3 regions of the Microbispora sp. H10885 genome follow, and region 3 is predicted to be linked to each of the others. Evidence: predicted binding sites of a transcription regulator. Region 3 holds the regulator's gene; each other region holds the start of a gene.
The links. The regulator LexA, encoded in region 3, represses DNA repair genes until DNA is damaged. The targets are predictions, from matches to a motif close to TCGAACANNTGTTCGA.

Region 1 (5,371 bases), on a different contig from region 3:
GGTCGACATCCCCGAACTGGCGCTCAAGCGGCTCACCCCCGGCAACAAGGACGGCCTGCTCTTCGACGACGTGCTCTGGGTGCACCGCGCGCTGGAGGAGCACCGGGAGTGGTGCGAGGTGCTCACGGCGCGCGGCGTCACGGTGCACCACCTCGGCGACCTCCTGCGGGAGGCGATCGAGGTGCCCGACGCGCGCAAGCACATCCTCGACGGCAGCGTCGACGAGCACTGGTTCGGCCCGCTGGCCGCCGACGCGATCCGCAACACGCTGGACGCCCTCGACGGAGCCGCGCTCGCGCCGTACCTGACCGGCGGGATCACCAAGCGCGAGATCATGGAACTGGGCTGCGACCCGGGGTCCGTCGTCTTCCACGCGCTCGGCATGGACGACTTCGTCCTCCCGCCGCTGCCCAACCACCTGTTCGCCCGCGACACCTCCTGCTGGGTGTACGGCGGGGTGTCCATCAACGCGATGCGCAAGAAGGCGCGCAGGCGCGAGACCCTCAACTTCGAGGCGGTCTACCGGTGGCACCCGATGTTCGCCGCGGGCTACGGCGACCCGTCCGGCGGGGGGTTCGACGTCTGGTACGACGGCACCCGCATGGCCCCCGCCACCATCGAGGGCGGTGACGTGCTGGTGCTCGGCGACGGCGTCGTGCTCGTCGGGATGAGCGAGCGCACCCAGCCGCAGGCGGTCGAGATGCTGGCGACGAAGCTCTTCCGGGCGGGCGCGGCGACCCGCATCGTGGCGCTCGACCTCCCCAAGACCCGCGCGTTCATGCACCTCGACACCGTGATGACCAACGTCGACGTGGGGGTGTTCACCAAGTACGCCGGGCTCGGCATGCTGCCGTCGTACACGGTGGAGCCGGGCGACACCGACAAGGAGCTGAAGGTCACCGACCATCCGCCCGAGGACATGCACCGGGCGATCGCGCGGGCCCTCGGCCTGGACGACATCAAGGTCCTCACGCCGACGCAGGACGTGCACGCGGCCGAGCGCGAGCAGTGGGACGACGGCTGCAACGTGCTGGCCCTTGAGCCGGGAGTGGTCGTCGCCTACGAGCGCAACACCACGACCAACAACTACCTGCGCAGGCACGGCATCGAGGTCATCCCGATCCGGGGCAGCGAGCTCGGCCGCGGACGCGGCGGGCCCCGCTGCATGAGCTGCCCTCTGGAGCGCGATCCCGTCTGAGGCCGCACCCGGCCGTTCGCGGCCCCTGGGCGGGGGCCCCGGCCCGTGCGGACCGCCTTCTCGCGGGCGCGTCGCGTGGCCAGGCCGTCCTGTGTGGCTGACGAACTCGACGGAGCGGGCAGGCGGAGCCGGGCCGCTCGCGCGCCGGCCTCCCGCCCTTGCAGCGCCGTCAGCCGGCCATGGGGAGGGTGGGGCGGCCGGGCAGGCCGAGGATCGACTCGACCTCGCCGACGAACCGGTCCGCTTCCGCTATGATCTCGTCTGCGTCGTTCTGAGTGACGGCCCGGACCATTCCGGCCTCGACCGCCGCTCGCTTGGTCGCGCTCATCGCGAAGTAGGCCGCCCAGTCCGCGAGCTTCGGCTCGACCTCGGGAAGCAGTTCCCAGGCGCTGCGCAGCCGCCGCCTGCGTCCGTCCATCGGACGGGGACGCGCGGCGAGGATCCCGGCGGCCGCGCGCAGCGCCGCGAGATGGGCCGACACGTAGCGGTCCGCGGGCGTGGGCCCGACGGTCGCGTCGGCGAGGCACGCCCTGGCGTCCGCGAGACGCGCCAGGACCGCCTGCGGAAGCCGGGGCCCGGTCCGCTGATCGCCGTTCTCTTCAGTCATGCCCGCCTCCTTGAGTCGTGGCATCCGGCGAAGGCCGCCGGTGACTTCACAGTCGCAGACAGCACCGACAATTTCGATCTGCCGCGTAATCCCGGGCACCACCGGGATCACGCGGCTTTCTCACGCTCCCGTGGGCGGCCGGACGAGGAGCTTCCCCTCTCCCCGTCCGGCCCACGCCGCGGGCCGTGCCGCATCCGTCTCCGCCGACGACGTAGGCACGGATCCGACGGTGTGGGCGCAGGCCGCGAGTCCCGCGCCCACTCCATCGAACATAGATTCGACCATGCCCGCTGTCAAGGATGTCAACGAACAAGGGTTCGAGGACTGGCGGGGGCCCGTACGACGAAGGGCCCCGCGCGAACACCTCGCGCGGGGCCCTCCGATCCGCCGGCTATCGCCGGAAAGCACCTCTGACGTGCACGGGAACTCCCTTGCCGAGCATGCCCGGAAGGATCCCGGCGACGTTCATCGGCAGCCGTACACAGCCGTGCGACGCCGGATAGAGCGGCACCGACAGCGCGCCGTGAAGGGCGATCCCGCCGTTGAAGAAGATCGGGTTGTAGAGCTGCCCCAGGTAGGACCGGTGCCAGCCCCTGGCCCGCCACGTGGTCTTGTAGTCGCCGGTCGGCGTGCGGGCGCTGCCGGAGAAGACCTGCCTCTTGCCGTTCCACACGGCGTACTCGGTGTAGGGAATACCGCTGCCGCTGGAGATGTGACTGATCAGCACCGGGACGCCGGAACGATACAGAACCATCACCTGTTTGGTCAGGTCCACCTCGACCCGGGTGGCCTTGCCGCGGGGCACGAGGACCCGGGGCGCGCGGGGGTTCTCCAGCGCCCTCCAGGTGCGGGCGGCGACCGTGCTGGTCGGCTTGATCCCCTGCACCTTCTGGAACGCCCAGACCGCCGTCAGCGTGGCCCCGCCGTACCGGCCGTCGGCGCTGCCGGGCACGTAGCCGAGCTCCTTGAGGCGGGCCTGCAGCGCCTTCACGGCGGCGCCCTTCGCCCCGAGCCTGAGCGTCTTGCCCGGCGCCTCGAACGGCGGGTATCCGGCCCGTCCCGGCAGGGCTCCCCGCGCTCCGGCCACCCGCGTCGCGACCGTCCGCGCGCCGGACACCGGCGCCGCGCCGGCGAGGCCGGCCGTCGCGTACGTCACGGCTCCCGCCGGAACGGCTGCGCCGGCCCGCGCCGGGCCGGCGACCCCGGCCGTCGCGAACGCCACGGCCCCCATCGCGACGAGCATGGCCGCGGCCGGTCGCCGTCGACCTCTCATCATGACCAACCCCTCATAAGCCTGATTTCTAACAAAGGACTCACCTTACGGTCCGATTGCGAGCCGTGTGATCACAAGTGGCGATAATCGGCCGCGTCTGTCCTGGCAATCCGTTTAGAGTGGCCGGGTGCCGGAAAAGTTGCATCCGAACGTCGCCCGAGTCGAGCAGGCCCTGCGGGAGCGGCAGGTGACCGGTGAGGTCGTCGTGCTGGACGACGCCGCGCCGACGGCCGCCACGGCGGCGGCCCAGCTCGGCTGCGAGATCGGCGCGATCGCCAACAGCCTGATCTTCGACGCGGACGGCGCGCCGCTGCTGGTGCTGACCAGCGGCGCCCATCGCGTGAACACCGACCTGATCGCGCGGCTCGCCGGAGCGGCGAAGGTGCGCAGGGCGACGCCGGAGTTCGTCCGGGATCACACCGGGCAGCCCATCGGCGGCGTGGCCCCGGTCGGGCATCCGGCGCCCGTGCGGACGCTCGTGGACACCTGGCTGGGCAAGCACGAGGTCGTGTGGGCCGCCGCCGGGCATCCGCACTCGGTCTTCCCGACCTCCTTCGACGAGCTCGTACGGATCACCGGGGGCACCCCCGCCGAGGTCGAATGACGTCCGCGACCGGCCTGGCGGCGCTTTGCTAGTGTGCGACGCGTGATCCGACTGCGCCGGGTGGGGCCCGACACGTTCAGGGCGGTGCTGGACACCGTGCTGGAGATCTACACGGACGCCATGCGGCCGCCGTCGGACCAGCTCGCGGGCCGCATGGCGATCATGCGCAACCACGCCGGTTATCCCGACTTCGCCTGCGTCCTCGCCGAGGACCCGCAGGGCCCCGGCATCGCCGGCTTCGCGTACGGCTTCCACGGCGGCCCCGGCCAGTGGTGGCACGACGTCGTCCGCGGCGGCCTGCAGGACCGGGCGGGGCCGGTGGTGGCCGACGAGTGGTTCGGCGACGCCCTGGAGATCGCCGAGATCCACGTACGCCCCGGGTACCAGGGCAAGGGCGTCGGGCGGCGCATGATCCACGCGCTGTGCGAGGGCCGCCCGGAGCGCACCGCCGTGCTGTCCACGCACGACGCCCCCACGGTGGCCCGCCATCTCTACCGCGACGTGGGCTTCGCCGACCTGATGACCCGGTTCGTCTTCCCGGGCGGCTACGAGGAGTACGTCATCGCGGGGGTGCGGCTGCCGTTGCCCGGCCCCGCGCCGCTCGCGAAGGACTGATACACGGGCAGGCGGGTCAGCCGGCGACGGCGGGCACGCCGTGCAGCGCCTGGAACACCTCGCGGGTCGCGCTCGACCGGTTGAAGGTGATGAAGTGGATGCCGGGGGCGCCCTCGTCGAGGAGCGTCCGGCACATCTCGGCGGCGTGCTCGATGCCCAGGCGGCGGACCGCCACCGGATCGTCGGCGACGGCCGCGAACCGCTCGGCCACCTCCGGCGGGAACGGCGCGCCGGACAGCTGCTCGGACCGGGCGATCGTGCTCATCTGCGTCACGGGCATGACGCCCGGGATGATCGGCGTGTCGCACCCCTGCGCCGCCACGCGGTCGCGCAGCCGCAGGTAGTCCTCCGCGCGGAAGAACATCTGGGTGATCGCGTAGTCGGCGCCGGCCCGGCACTTCTGCACGAAGTATCTCGTGTCCGACTCGACCGTGGCCGACCTCGGGTGCTTGTACGGGAAGGCCGCCACGCCCACGCAGAAGTCGCCCGCCTGGCGGATCAGCCGCACCAGGTCCTCGGCGTACAGGACGCCCTCGGGGTGCCTGACCCATTCGTCCATCGGGTCGCCGCCGCGCGGGTCGCCGCGTACGGCGAGGATGTTGCGCACCCCGGCGTCGGCGAACCGGCCGACGAGGTGGCGCAGCTCACGGATCGAGTGGTCGACGGCGGTGAAGTGGGCGACGGGCGTGAGCGTCGTCTCGTGGGCCAGCCGCTCGACGATGTCCACGGTGCGGTCGCGGGTCGAGCCGCCGGCGCCGTAGGTGACGGAGACGAACGTCGGCCGCAGCGCCTCCAGTTCGCGGATCGCGCGCCACAGCTGGCGCTCCCCCTCGTCGGTCTTCGGCGGGAAGAACTCGAACGAGAACGAGCGCTCGCCCGCGGCCAGCAGTTCGCGGACCGTCGGGACGCGATCGGGAAGCCGCGAGGGCAGACCGAGAGCCATACGGGAAAGATTACAGCGCGGGCCGGTCCCCGGCCTCGCGGTCTTGCCATGTGGACCGGCCGCATGTACTGGTCACCCGGACGTTTTGCCCTAACAGCGCGAGCTGACCAATTTAGAGGGGATCTGCGCTG
Region 2 (5,371 bases), on a different contig from region 3:
GAGATCGACGGACTGCGCAAACGCTACGGAGACAAGACCGCCCTCGACGGGGTCGGCTTCACCGTACGGCCCGGCGAGATGTTCGGCTTCGTCGGCGCCAACGGCGCGGGCAAGACGACGACGATGCGCATCGTGATGGGCGTGCTCGGCGCCGACTCCGGGGAGGTGCGGCTCGACGGGCGTCCGCTGGGTTACGACGACCGGCGCGCGTTCGGCTACATGCCGGAGGAACGCGGCCTCTACCAGAAGATGAAGGTCGCCGAGCAGATCGAGTACTTCGGCCGGCTCCACGGCCTCGCCCCGGCCGCCGCCCGCACCGCCACGGACGCCCTGCTCGAACGGCTCGGCCTGGTCGAGCGGCGCGACGACGCGGTCGAGGCGCTGTCGCTAGGCAACCAGCAGCGCGTGCAACTCGCGGTCGCGCTCGTCCACGAGCCGACGGTGCTGATCCTCGACGAGCCCTTCTCCGGCCTCGACCCGCTGGCGGTCGACGCGCTGGCGGAGGTGCTCAAGGACCGCGCCGCCGAGGGCGTGCCGGTCATCTTCTCCAGCCACCAGCTGGACCTGGTCGAACGGCTCTGCGACTCGGTCGGCATCATCTCCGCGGGCCGGATGGTCGCGTACGGCCCGGTCGCCGAGCTCCGGGAGCGGGAGGGCCGCGGGGTGCTGCGCGTCGTGGTCCGGGACGCCGCGCCCGGGTGGGCCGACGGCCTGCCCGGCAGGATCGCCCGCGAGGGCGACCGCGACGTCCTGCTCTGCGAGGAGGGAGACGACCAGGCCGTCCTCCGTACGGCGATGGGCGCGGGGACGGTCGAGCACTTCGGGCGGCGGCAGCCGACCCTCACCGAGATCTTCAGGGAGGCGGTGGCATGAACGGCCTGTTGCTGGTGGCCCAGCGGGAGGTCCGCACGCGGATCCGGACGAAGTCCTTCCTGATCAGCTTGGCGATCAGTGCGATCCTGGTGGCCGCGCTGGCGTTCCTGCCGAAGGCGCTCGGCGGCGACGGCACCTTCGACGTCGGTGTGGTGGGCCCGGCCCCCGCGCCCGTCACCCAGCTCTCCTACTCGCGGTATCCGGACGAGGCGGCCGCGCGGAAGGCGGTGATCGGCGGAGACGTCGACGCGGCCCTGATCGGCGGTGACAGGGTCATCGCGAACGGCGAGCTCGACCAGCGGCTGGGGCTGATCCTCGAAAGCGTCCACCGGGACGAGCAGATCAGGGCCGCCGGGGTCACGGTCACGCCGCTGCGGGTGGAGTCGGTCGGCGCCGACGCGCGGTACCAGGGTGTGCGCACCGGCATCGCCACGCTGCTCGTGATGGTGCTGTTCTTCCTGTTCATCTACTCCTCGATGTACGTCGCGATGGGCGTGGTGGAGGAGAAGGGCAGCCGGATCGTGGAGATCCTGCTGACCTCGGTGCGCCCGTGGCAGCTGCTGGGCGGCAAGATCGTCGGGCTGGGCGTCCTGGGGCTGGTCAACCTCGCCGTGGTCGTCGCCGCCGGGCTGGCCGCGTCGGCCGCGACCGGCTTCGCGGCCGACCTGCCGCCGGGAATGGGCGGGATCGTCGTCAGCGCGCTGGTCTGGTTCGTGCTGGGCTACGCGTTCTTCGCCGTGCTCGCCGCCACCTTCGGCTCGCTGGTGTCGAGGCAGGAGGAGCTGAACACGGTGCTGACGCCGATGACCACGCTCATGATGCTGACCTACGTGACGGCCTACTTCGCCGCCGTCCAGCCCACCGGCACCGTCGCGCGCGTCCTGTCGCTCGTGCCGCCGTTCTCCTCCATGGTCATGCCCGTGCGGACGGCGGCCACCGGCGTCCCCCTGGGAGAGATTCTCATCGCCGTGGCGCTCATGATCGTGGCAGTCGTGGGCGTGCTGCTGTTCGCCTCCCGGGTGTACCAGCGCGCGGTGCTCCGTACGGGCGCCCGGGTCAGGCTGGGCGAAGTCCTGCGCTGACCGCGTACGGGACCGGGCTCGGCGGTTTCCGGCGGGATCCCGGCGAGGTCCCGGCGGGTCAGAGCGGCCGGGTGAGCGTCGAGTGGATCGTCTCGGCCGCACGGCCGGGATCGTCGGCGCTCTCCTGTCCGCCCGGGGCCCACAGGAACGTCCAGCCCTCCCCGGAGGGGATCGCGAAGACGATCGTCTGCCTGCCGGTCTCCGGGTGCCAGACGGAGAGGACGGGGGTGTCCCCGCCGATCAGCCGGGCGGCGAGGCCGTAGCCGGGGAGCCGGGCGGCGAGTGCCTCCAGGTAGGCCAGGCGCTGCCTGCCAAAGTCGCCGGTGCCCGTCACGAGGCCCCCTTCGCGGGAGATCCAGCTTTGTTACAAGGATCGTCGCAGGTCAACGGGACGACAACCATGAACGGGTAACGCCCGGGAATGTAACGCCGCCGGGAACTCCGGCCGGTTTCGCGACACCGGCGGCGGTTCCTCATGTGATCGAACAGTCGTTCGGCTATATTGGTCTGGTCGCCCACGGGGTGCGCGCCGCGCGCGGCGCCCGGACGCGGCGGACCGCCGTACCCGCCCTCCGGGCGGTGTGCGGGAAGCTCAGGAAAATGTCGGTCGCACCCCGTAGCTTTTCGGTGACCGAGCAGACGACCACCCTCCAGGGGGCACCCAATGGCAATCAACGACCGCGAGAAGGCCCTTGAGACCGCCCTCGCGCAAATCGAGCGGCAGTTCGGCAAGGGCAGCGTCATGCGTCTCGGAGACGACGCGCGTGCCCCGATCGAGGTCATCCCCACCGGCGCCATCGCTCTCGACGTGGCTCTCGGCATCGGCGGCTTCCCCCGGGGCCGGATCGTGGAGGTGTACGGTCCGGAGTCCTCCGGTAAGACGACGGTCGCCCTGCACGCCGTGGCCAACGCCCAGAAGGGCGGCGGCATCGCCGCCTTCATCGACGCCGAGCACGCCCTCGACCCCGAGTACGCGAAGAAGCTGGGGGTCGACGTCGACGCGCTGCTCGTCTCCCAGCCGGACACCGGTGAGCAGGCCCTCGAGATCGCCGACATGCTGATCCGCTCCGGCGCCGTCGACATCATCGTGATCGACTCCGTGGCGGCCCTCGTGCCCAAGGCGGAGATCGAGGGCGAGATGGGCGACAGCCACGTCGGTCTCCAGGCCCGCCTCATGTCGCAGGCGCTGCGCAAGATCGCCGGCGCCCTGAACCAGACCCGGACGACCGCCATCTTCATCAACCAGCTCCGCGAGAAGATCGGCGTGATGTTCGGAAGCCCCGAGACCACCACGGGTGGCAAGGCGCTGAAGTTCTACGCGTCGGTGCGGCTGGACGTGCGCCGGATCGAGACGCTCAAGGACGGCACCGAGCCGGTCGGCAACCGGACCCGGGTGAAGGTCGTCAAGAACAAGATGGCCCCGCCGTTCCGCCAGGCCGACTTCGACATCCTCTACGGCATGGGCATCTCCCGCGAGGGTGGTCTGATCGACATGGGCGTCGAGCACGGGTTCGTGCGTAAGGCGGGCGCCTGGTACACGTACGAGGGCGACCAGCTCGGGCAGGGCAAGGAGAACGCCCGCAACTTCCTGAAGAACAACCCCGACATCGCCAACGAGATCGAGAAGAAGATCAAGGAGAAGCTGGGGGTCGGGCCCCGGCTCGACACGCCGAACGAGACTCCCGCCGCTCCGGCCGCCGCCGCGCCCGCGGCCACGTCGGGCCGAGCGACCGCGTCCGCGTCCGCGTCGGGCCGGGGCAGCAAGGCGGCCGCCGCGCCCAAGCCGGGTGACGTCTGAGCGCAGGCATGAGGCGCGACGAGCCCTCCGGCCCGGACGACGAGTTCGGGCCGCGGGACTGGAACTCGGGGCCCTGGGGGCCGGTCGAGGAGTCGGCCGGTCCGGCCGACGACGCGTCCGCGACGATCGCCGCCCTGCGGGCGCAGATCCGCAGGCGTGAACGACGAGCCCCGGACGGCTCCGGCGGCACTGACAGCTCCGGCGACGCTGACGGCGCCGCCGGCTCTGGTGGGTTCGACCTCTGGGACCAGGACGGCACGGAGCGGGACGGCGCCGGCCGGGCCGCCGGGTCCGGGCGGCGCCGTCAGGGGCGCGGCAGGAGGCGGGAGAACCGGCGAGCGCCGGAAGGCTGGGAAGCACGGGCAGATCAGGGAGCCTGGGAAGCGCCTGACCCGGAAGCGCCGGATCGGCAAATGCCCGGGGACCGGGAAGCGCTGGGAGGGCGAGAAGCGCGCGGAGGCCAGGGAACTCGCCGAGGCCGGAGGGCGCGGGGCGAGCGGCGTGAGCGGTCCGGCGGGTGGCTGCCGGACGGGCCGCGGGAGGGCGGCGCGGCGAGCGAGGGGCCGCCGGCCGATCCCGAGGCGGTGGCCAGGGCCATCTGCCTGCGGCTGCTGACGATGGCGCCCAGGACCCGGGCCCAGCTCGCGGACGCCCTGCGCAAGCGGGACGTGCCCGAGGAGGCGGCGAACGCCGTGCTGGAGCGGTTCTCCGAGGTCGGGCTCATCGACGACGAGGCGTTCGCCGCCGCGTGGGTGACCTCCCGGCACGCCGGACGCGGCCTGGCCCGGCGCGCGCTGGCGCAGGAACTGCGGCGGCGCGGCGTCGCCGAGGAGACGGTCGAGGACGCCCTGGAGCGGCTCGATCCCGACGAGGAGACCGAGACCGCGCGCAGGCTGGTGGAACGCAAACTGGCCGGTACGCGCGGGGTGGAGCCGCAGGCGCGCATGCGGCGGCTGGTCGGCATGCTGGCCCGCAAGGGCTACTCACCCGGCCTGGCGTTCCGCATCGTCCGAGAGGCGATCGAGGCCGAGGGCATACCCTCCGATGGGCTTCCCGACAGCTTCGAGTGAGCTATAGCACCATGCAAAAGTCGCTTGACAGGGCATCTTTGCTTGCTCGTTACCTCTCTGACGCTTAATCTCGACCGCAGTGAGGAGTTACTCCGCGCAGCGCGGATTGCCATAACGGTGAACCACGACGGACGAGGACTTTGGCCGGCCTTCGGGCCATATCGGCCACCCTTCGGGGTGTCCGGGCGATGTGACGATATTTGTCCTGGTGACGCCACCGGGCTCTGCCATGCTGCGCGCGTGTGACCCCTGCCATGAGGTTGTCGTGAGGCGATAGGGGTGAGCGCGCATGGACACGATCGTGATCGTTCTTGCGGTTGCGGTGGTGCTGCTGGCTCTCGTGATGATCGCCGCCCTTTTCATAGTCGTACGCCGCACCGCCGGAGTCGCCGCGCCGTCCGGTCCCTCACCCGAGCAGCTCGCCGAGGTCAAGGCCGAGGTCAACGAGGAGCTCGAACGGGCCCGGCGGGAGGCCGAGGAGATCCGTACGAAGGCGGAGCGGGACGCGGGGGAGATCCTCCAGAAGTCCGAGTCGCTCGCCGAGAGCG
Region 3 (5,371 bases):
CCTCATCCTCTCCCTCGGCGTCACCGTCGGTGTCCCCGTCGGCCTCGCCGTCCACGTCCCCCAGCGGGAACGGGGGCAAGTCCTGCACCGCCACCTACAAGGTCGTCAACCAGTACAGCGGCGGCTTCCAGGGTGAGGTCACGGTGAAGGCGGGCAGCTCCGCCATCTCCGGCTGGACCGTGAAGTGGGCCTTCCCGAACGGGCAGACCATCAGCCAGCTCTGGAACGGCTCGCTCAGCGCCAGCGGGTCCAACGTCACGGTGACGAACATGTCCTACAACGGCGCGCTCGGCGCCGGGGCGTCCACGGCGTTCGGGTTCAACGCGAGCTGGTCCGGCACCAACGGCGTGCCGTCGCAGGTCACCTGCGCGGCGAGCTGAGCGGGCGGATCACTTCAGCGCGGCGGCGATCCTGGCCAGGATCTCCTCCAGGATCGGCGCCGACGTCGCGAAGTTGAGGCGGGCGAACGTGTCCCCGCCTCCGTAGTTGGGGCCCGGGTTGAGCTTGACCCGGGCCTCCCGCTCGACGAAGGAGGCGGCGTCGGGGATGCCGAAGTCGAGCCACGCGAGATAGGTGGCCTCGGGCATGCGGTACCCCACCCCGGACGGGAGCCGCTCGGCGACGAGCCGGCGGTTGCGGTCCAGGATCGCCAGCACCTCCTCCAGCCACGCGTGGCCGTGCCGCCACGCGGCCACCGTGGCCTCCACGCCGAGGACGCTCGGCGCGCCGTAGATGTGGGCGGGCTGGCGGCCGATCGCGTCCCTGACGTCCCTGGCGCCCAGATGGGCCACCGAGCAGTGCAGCCCGCCCATGTTGAACGCCTTGCTGGCGGAGGTCAGCGTGACCGTGCGCTCCGGGAGGATCGTGGCGAACGGGATGTGCCGGGCCGGGGCGTACGTCAGGTCGGCGTGGATCTCGTCGGCGATCACCAGCGTGCCGTACCGGTCGGCGTACGTGGCGACCGCCTCCAGCTCCTCCCGGGTGAACGACCGGCCCGACGGGTTCTGCGGGTTCACCAGCAGGAGCACCCGTACGGGCTCATCGGGGACCTCGAACCGGCCCTCGGCCGTAAGCGGCATCGGCACCAGGCGGCGGCCCATCCCCGTGATGGTGACGAGGAAGGGGTCGTAGGCCGGGACGTGCAGCGCCACCGCGTCGCCGGGCTCGGTCATGAGGTGCAGCAGCACCTGGAGGGCCTGGTTGAGGTCGGTGTAGGACCGCACGTGCCCGGGATCGGCGCGCCAGCCGTACCTCGCCTCCATCCGCTCGGCGAACGCCTCCGCCAGCGGCCCGGCGGCCGGCTGGTCCAGCCACTCGGGATAGCCGAGATCCGTGGCCGCGCGTCGCGCGACGGCCTCCCGGACCGCGTCGGGCACCGGGAAGTCCATGTCGGCGACCCAGGCGGGGATGACATCGGGCGCGGCCAGGGCCCACTTGATCCCGTCACGGGCGCGGGCGGCCTCCAGGGAGAGCGAGTCGAGTTTCACGGGACTCACCCTAATCGCCGGATATCGGTCATCCGGGAAGCAGCCATACCGGCGTCCCGCGGCGGGACGCCGGTACGGGCGTGACTACAGCCGCGTGACTACAGCTTGCGCAGGACGGCCGTGACCTTGCCGAGCACGGTGGCCTCGTCACCGGGGATCGGCTCGTAGTTCGGGTTGTGCGGCACCAGCCACACGTGCCCGTCCTTGCGCTTGAACGTCTTCACGGTGGCCTCGCCGTCGATCATCGCCGCGACGATGTCGCCGTTGTCGGCCACCGGCTGCTGCCGCACCACGACCCAGTCGCCGTCCGCGATGGCGGCCTCGATCATCGAGTCGCCGGAGACCTGGAGCAGGAACAGCGTGCCCTCGCCGACAAGCTGCTTGGGGAGCGCGAACACGTCCTCGATGCTCTGCTCGGCGAGGATGGGGCCACCGGCGGCGATGCGGCCGACCAGCGGCACGTACGCCGCGGTGGGCCGGTTGAAGCCGCTCTCCTCCTCGGCGGCGTCCGGGTCCACCCACAGGACCGGCTCACCGGGGAGCCTGACCTCCAGCGCCCGGGGGCGGTGCGGGTCCCGGCGGAGGTAGCCCTTACGCTGGAGCGCCGTGAGCTGGTGCGACACGCTGGAGGTGCTGGTCAGCTGGACAGCCTCCCCGATCTCCCGCATGGACGGCGGATAGCCGCGCTGCTGGACCGAGTCGCGGATCACCTCGAGGATCTTCCGCTGCCTGGGGGTGAGGCCAAGCGAGTCACGCCGACGAACCGCGAGGTCGCCGACGCCATTCGCCTGCTCACTTCGGTCACTCACGATGCCACCTCTCAATCCGTGTTCCTCATGTCGCACAGAGCGACCGTAGCGCGATTCAAGATCAGCGTCAAACAATTGTTCGATATCCAGCGAAATCGCCGATCTCGCCGTTCTCCTCATCGTACGGGAGTTCGATCGATCCCGTGTTCGATTTACCCGATCTTCTCGGCCGGTCGTACGCCCAGCTCAGAAGGAATGGGGAAATCGGGACCCGAAAAAGCCGCACGGCCTATTCCTTCGTGCCCGGGGCAGGGGAGGCGGGTGGGACGGATGGGGCGACACGCCCGCCGAGCAGGAACTTCCCCCGCCACGCCCGGTTCGACTTGCGTTCAAGGACGGGCACTTCTACCGTTGGACCCCAACATCTAGTAGTCACAGCGGTGTAAGTTCACTACACCTTGTGTTCGGGATGGGCGTTCAGGGAGGCGATGAAGTGCACTGTCCGTTCTGTCGCCACCCGGACACACGGGTCGTGGACAGCCGCGCAGCCGAGGACGGCGCGGCCATCCGCCGCCGCCGCACCTGCCCCGAATGCGGGCGCAGGTTCACCACGCAGGAGACCGTCCTGCTGATGGTGAGCAAACGCAGCGGCGTCACCGAGCCGTTCTCCCGGGAGAAGGTCGTCGCGGGCGTACGGCGCGCCTGTCAGGGACGCCCGGTCGGCGAGGACTCCCTCGCCCAGCTCGGGCAGCGCGTGGAGGAGACCATCCGGGCCACCGGCGCCGCGGAGATCGCCTCGCACGAGGTGGGGCTGGCCATCCTCGGCCCGCTCCGCGACCTGGACGAGGTGGCGTACCTGCGGTTCGCGTCGGTCTACCGGAGCTTCGAGACGCTGGCGGACTTCGAAGCGGAGATCGAGCGGCTCAGGGCGGCCCACGGCGGCGGGGAGTAGCCGCCGGCGCCGGCGGGCGGGGCGAGGAGCGAGCCGTGCGGCGCGACGATGAGGGTGTAACGAGCGTGGTCGGAAAGAGGGGCTCCATCGGGCCCCGGGAGGGGGAAGTCATGACGGAGACCGTGAGCGGCACAGCGGCGGGTGCGGGAGGCCGGGGAGCGAAGCGTCCGCGCAAGGGCCTGAAGATGAAGCGCATCTTCACCACGCCGGGCGTCCACCCGTACGACGAGGTCCGCTGGGAGCGGCGCGACGTCGTGATGACCAACTGGCGCGACGGCTCGGTCAACTTCGAGCAGCACGGCGTGGAGTTCCCCGCCTCCTGGTCGGTCAACGCGGCCAACATCGTGACCACCAAGTACTTCCGGGGCGCGGTGGGCACCCCGCAGCGCGAGTCGAGCCTGCGGCAGCTCGTCGACCGGGTGGTGGGCGTCTACACCAGGACCGGCGTCGAGAACGGCTACTTCGCCTCCGACGAGGACGCGGAGATCTTCGACCACGAGCTCAAGCACGCCCTGATCCACCAGGTCTTCAGCTTCAACTCCCCGGTCTGGTTCAACGTCGGCACCCGCTCCCCCCAGCAGGTGAGCGCGTGTTTCATCCTCGCCGTGGACGACACGATGGAGTCGATCCTCGACTGGTACAAGGAAGAGGGCGTGATCTTCAAGGGCGGCTCGGGCTCGGGGGTCAACCTCTCCCGGATCCGCTCGTCCAAGGAGCTGCTGTCCAGCGGCGGCACGGCCAGCGGCCCGGTGTCCTTCATGCGCGGCGCCGACGCGTCCGCCGGGACCATCAAGTCGGGCGGCGCCACCCGCAGGGCGGCGAAGATGGTCGTCCTCGACGTGGACCACCCCGACATCGAGGAGTTCATCGAGACCAAGGCGCGCGAAGAGGACAAGGTCCGCGCGCTGCGCGACGCCGGGTTCGACATGGACCTCGGCGGCAAGGACATCGTGTCCGTCCAGTACCAGAACGCCAACAACTCGGTCCGCGTCTCGGACGAGTTCATGCGCGCCGTGGAGGCCGGGTCGAACTTCGGCCTGCGGGCCCGGCTGACGGGCGAGGTCATCGAGGAGGTGGAGTCCCGGTCGCTGTTCCGCAAGATGGCGCAGGCCGCCTGGGAGTGCGCCGACCCGGGCGTGCAGTACGACGACACGATCAACGACTGGCACACCTGCCCGGAGACCGGGCGCATCACGGCGAGCAACCCGTGCTCGGAGTACGTCCACCTGGACAACTCCTCGTGCAACCTCGCCTCGATCAACCTGCTGAAGTTCCTGCGCGACGACGACAGCTTCGACGTCGCGAACTTCGTGAAGATCACCGAGCTGATCATCACGGCGATGGACATCTCCATCACCTTCGCCGACTTCCCGACGCGGAAGATCGCCGAGACCACCCGGGCGTACCGGCAGCTCGGCATCGGCTACGCCAACCTGGGCGCGCTGCTGATGGCGACCGGCCACGCGTACGACTCCGACGGGGGCCGGGCGATCGCCGCGGGCATCACCTCGCTGATGACCGCCGTCTCCTACCGCCGCTCGGCCGAGCTCGCCGGGATCGTCGGCCCGTACGACGGCTACCAGCGCAACGCGGAGCCGCACAAGCGGGTCATGCGCAAGCACGCCGCGGCCAACGACAACCTGCGCACCCTCGACGACATGGACAAGGGCCTGCACGCCGAGGCCACCCGGCAGTGGCAGGAATGCCTTCGCACCGGTGAGAAGAACGGATACCGGAACGCGCAGGCCTCGCTGCTGGCGCCCACGGGAACCATCGGGCTCATGATGGACTGCGACACCACCGGCATCGAGCCCGACCTGGCGCTGGTCAAGTTCAAGAAGCTCGTCGGCGGCGGCTCCATGCAGATCGTCAACCAGACGATCCCGCGCGCGCTGCGCCGGCTCGGCTACCTGGAGGAGCAGGTCGAGGCGATCGTCGAGTACATCGCCGAGCACGGTCACGTCGTGGACGCCCCCGGCCTGCGGCCGGAGCACTACGAGGTGTTCGACTGCGCGATGGGGGAGCGGGCCATCGCCCCGATGGGCCACGTCCGGATGATGGCGGCGGTCCAGCCGTTCCTGTCCGGCGCGATCTCCAAGACCGTGAACCTGCCCGAGGCGGCCACGGTCGACGACATCGAGCAGGTCTACCTGGAGGGCTGGCGGCTCGGCCTCAAGGCGCTG

Region 1: a site for LexA is predicted at 2,071-2,086, ahead of HHX37_RS32495 (SAV_6107 family HEPN domain-containing protein). Genes of this name have one in related genera too.
Region 2: a site for LexA is predicted at 2,437-2,452, ahead of recA (recombinase RecA). Genes of this name have one in related genera too.

Annotation. Positions count from the first base shown of each region.
Region 1 is NZ_JABBWY010000015.1:98,518-103,888, reverse strand. Features, by position in the region: gene HHX37_RS32500 (arginine deiminase) at 1-1,198, shown strand, start outside; gene HHX37_RS32495 (SAV_6107 family HEPN domain-containing protein) at 1,368-1,805, opposite strand; gene HHX37_RS32490 (L,D-transpeptidase family protein) at 2,197-3,081, opposite strand; gene HHX37_RS32485 (YbaK/EbsC family protein) at 3,206-3,682, shown strand; gene HHX37_RS32480 (GNAT family N-acetyltransferase) at 3,725-4,297, shown strand; gene metF (methylenetetrahydrofolate reductase [NAD(P)H]) at 4,314-5,240, opposite strand.
Region 2 is NZ_JABBWY010000007.1:165,867-171,237, forward strand. Features, by position in the region: gene HHX37_RS19790 (winged helix-turn-helix domain-containing protein) at 1-2, shown strand, start outside; gene HHX37_RS19795 (ABC transporter ATP-binding protein) at 1-873, shown strand, start outside; gene HHX37_RS19800 (ABC transporter permease) at 870-1,955, shown strand; gene HHX37_RS19805 (hypothetical protein) at 2,014-2,289, opposite strand; gene recA (recombinase RecA) at 2,620-3,753, shown strand; gene HHX37_RS38245 (regulatory protein RecX) at 3,762-4,823, shown strand; gene rny (ribonuclease Y) at 5,113-5,371, shown strand, end outside.
Region 3 is NZ_JABBWY010000013.1:94,764-100,134, forward strand. Features, by position in the region: gene HHX37_RS37300 (cellulase family glycosylhydrolase) at 1-380, shown strand, start outside; gene HHX37_RS30495 (MalY/PatB family protein) at 390-1,487, opposite strand; gene lexA (transcriptional repressor LexA) at 1,586-2,299, opposite strand; gene nrdR (transcriptional regulator NrdR) at 2,730-3,188, shown strand; gene HHX37_RS30510 (vitamin B12-dependent ribonucleotide reductase) at 3,299-5,371, shown strand, end outside.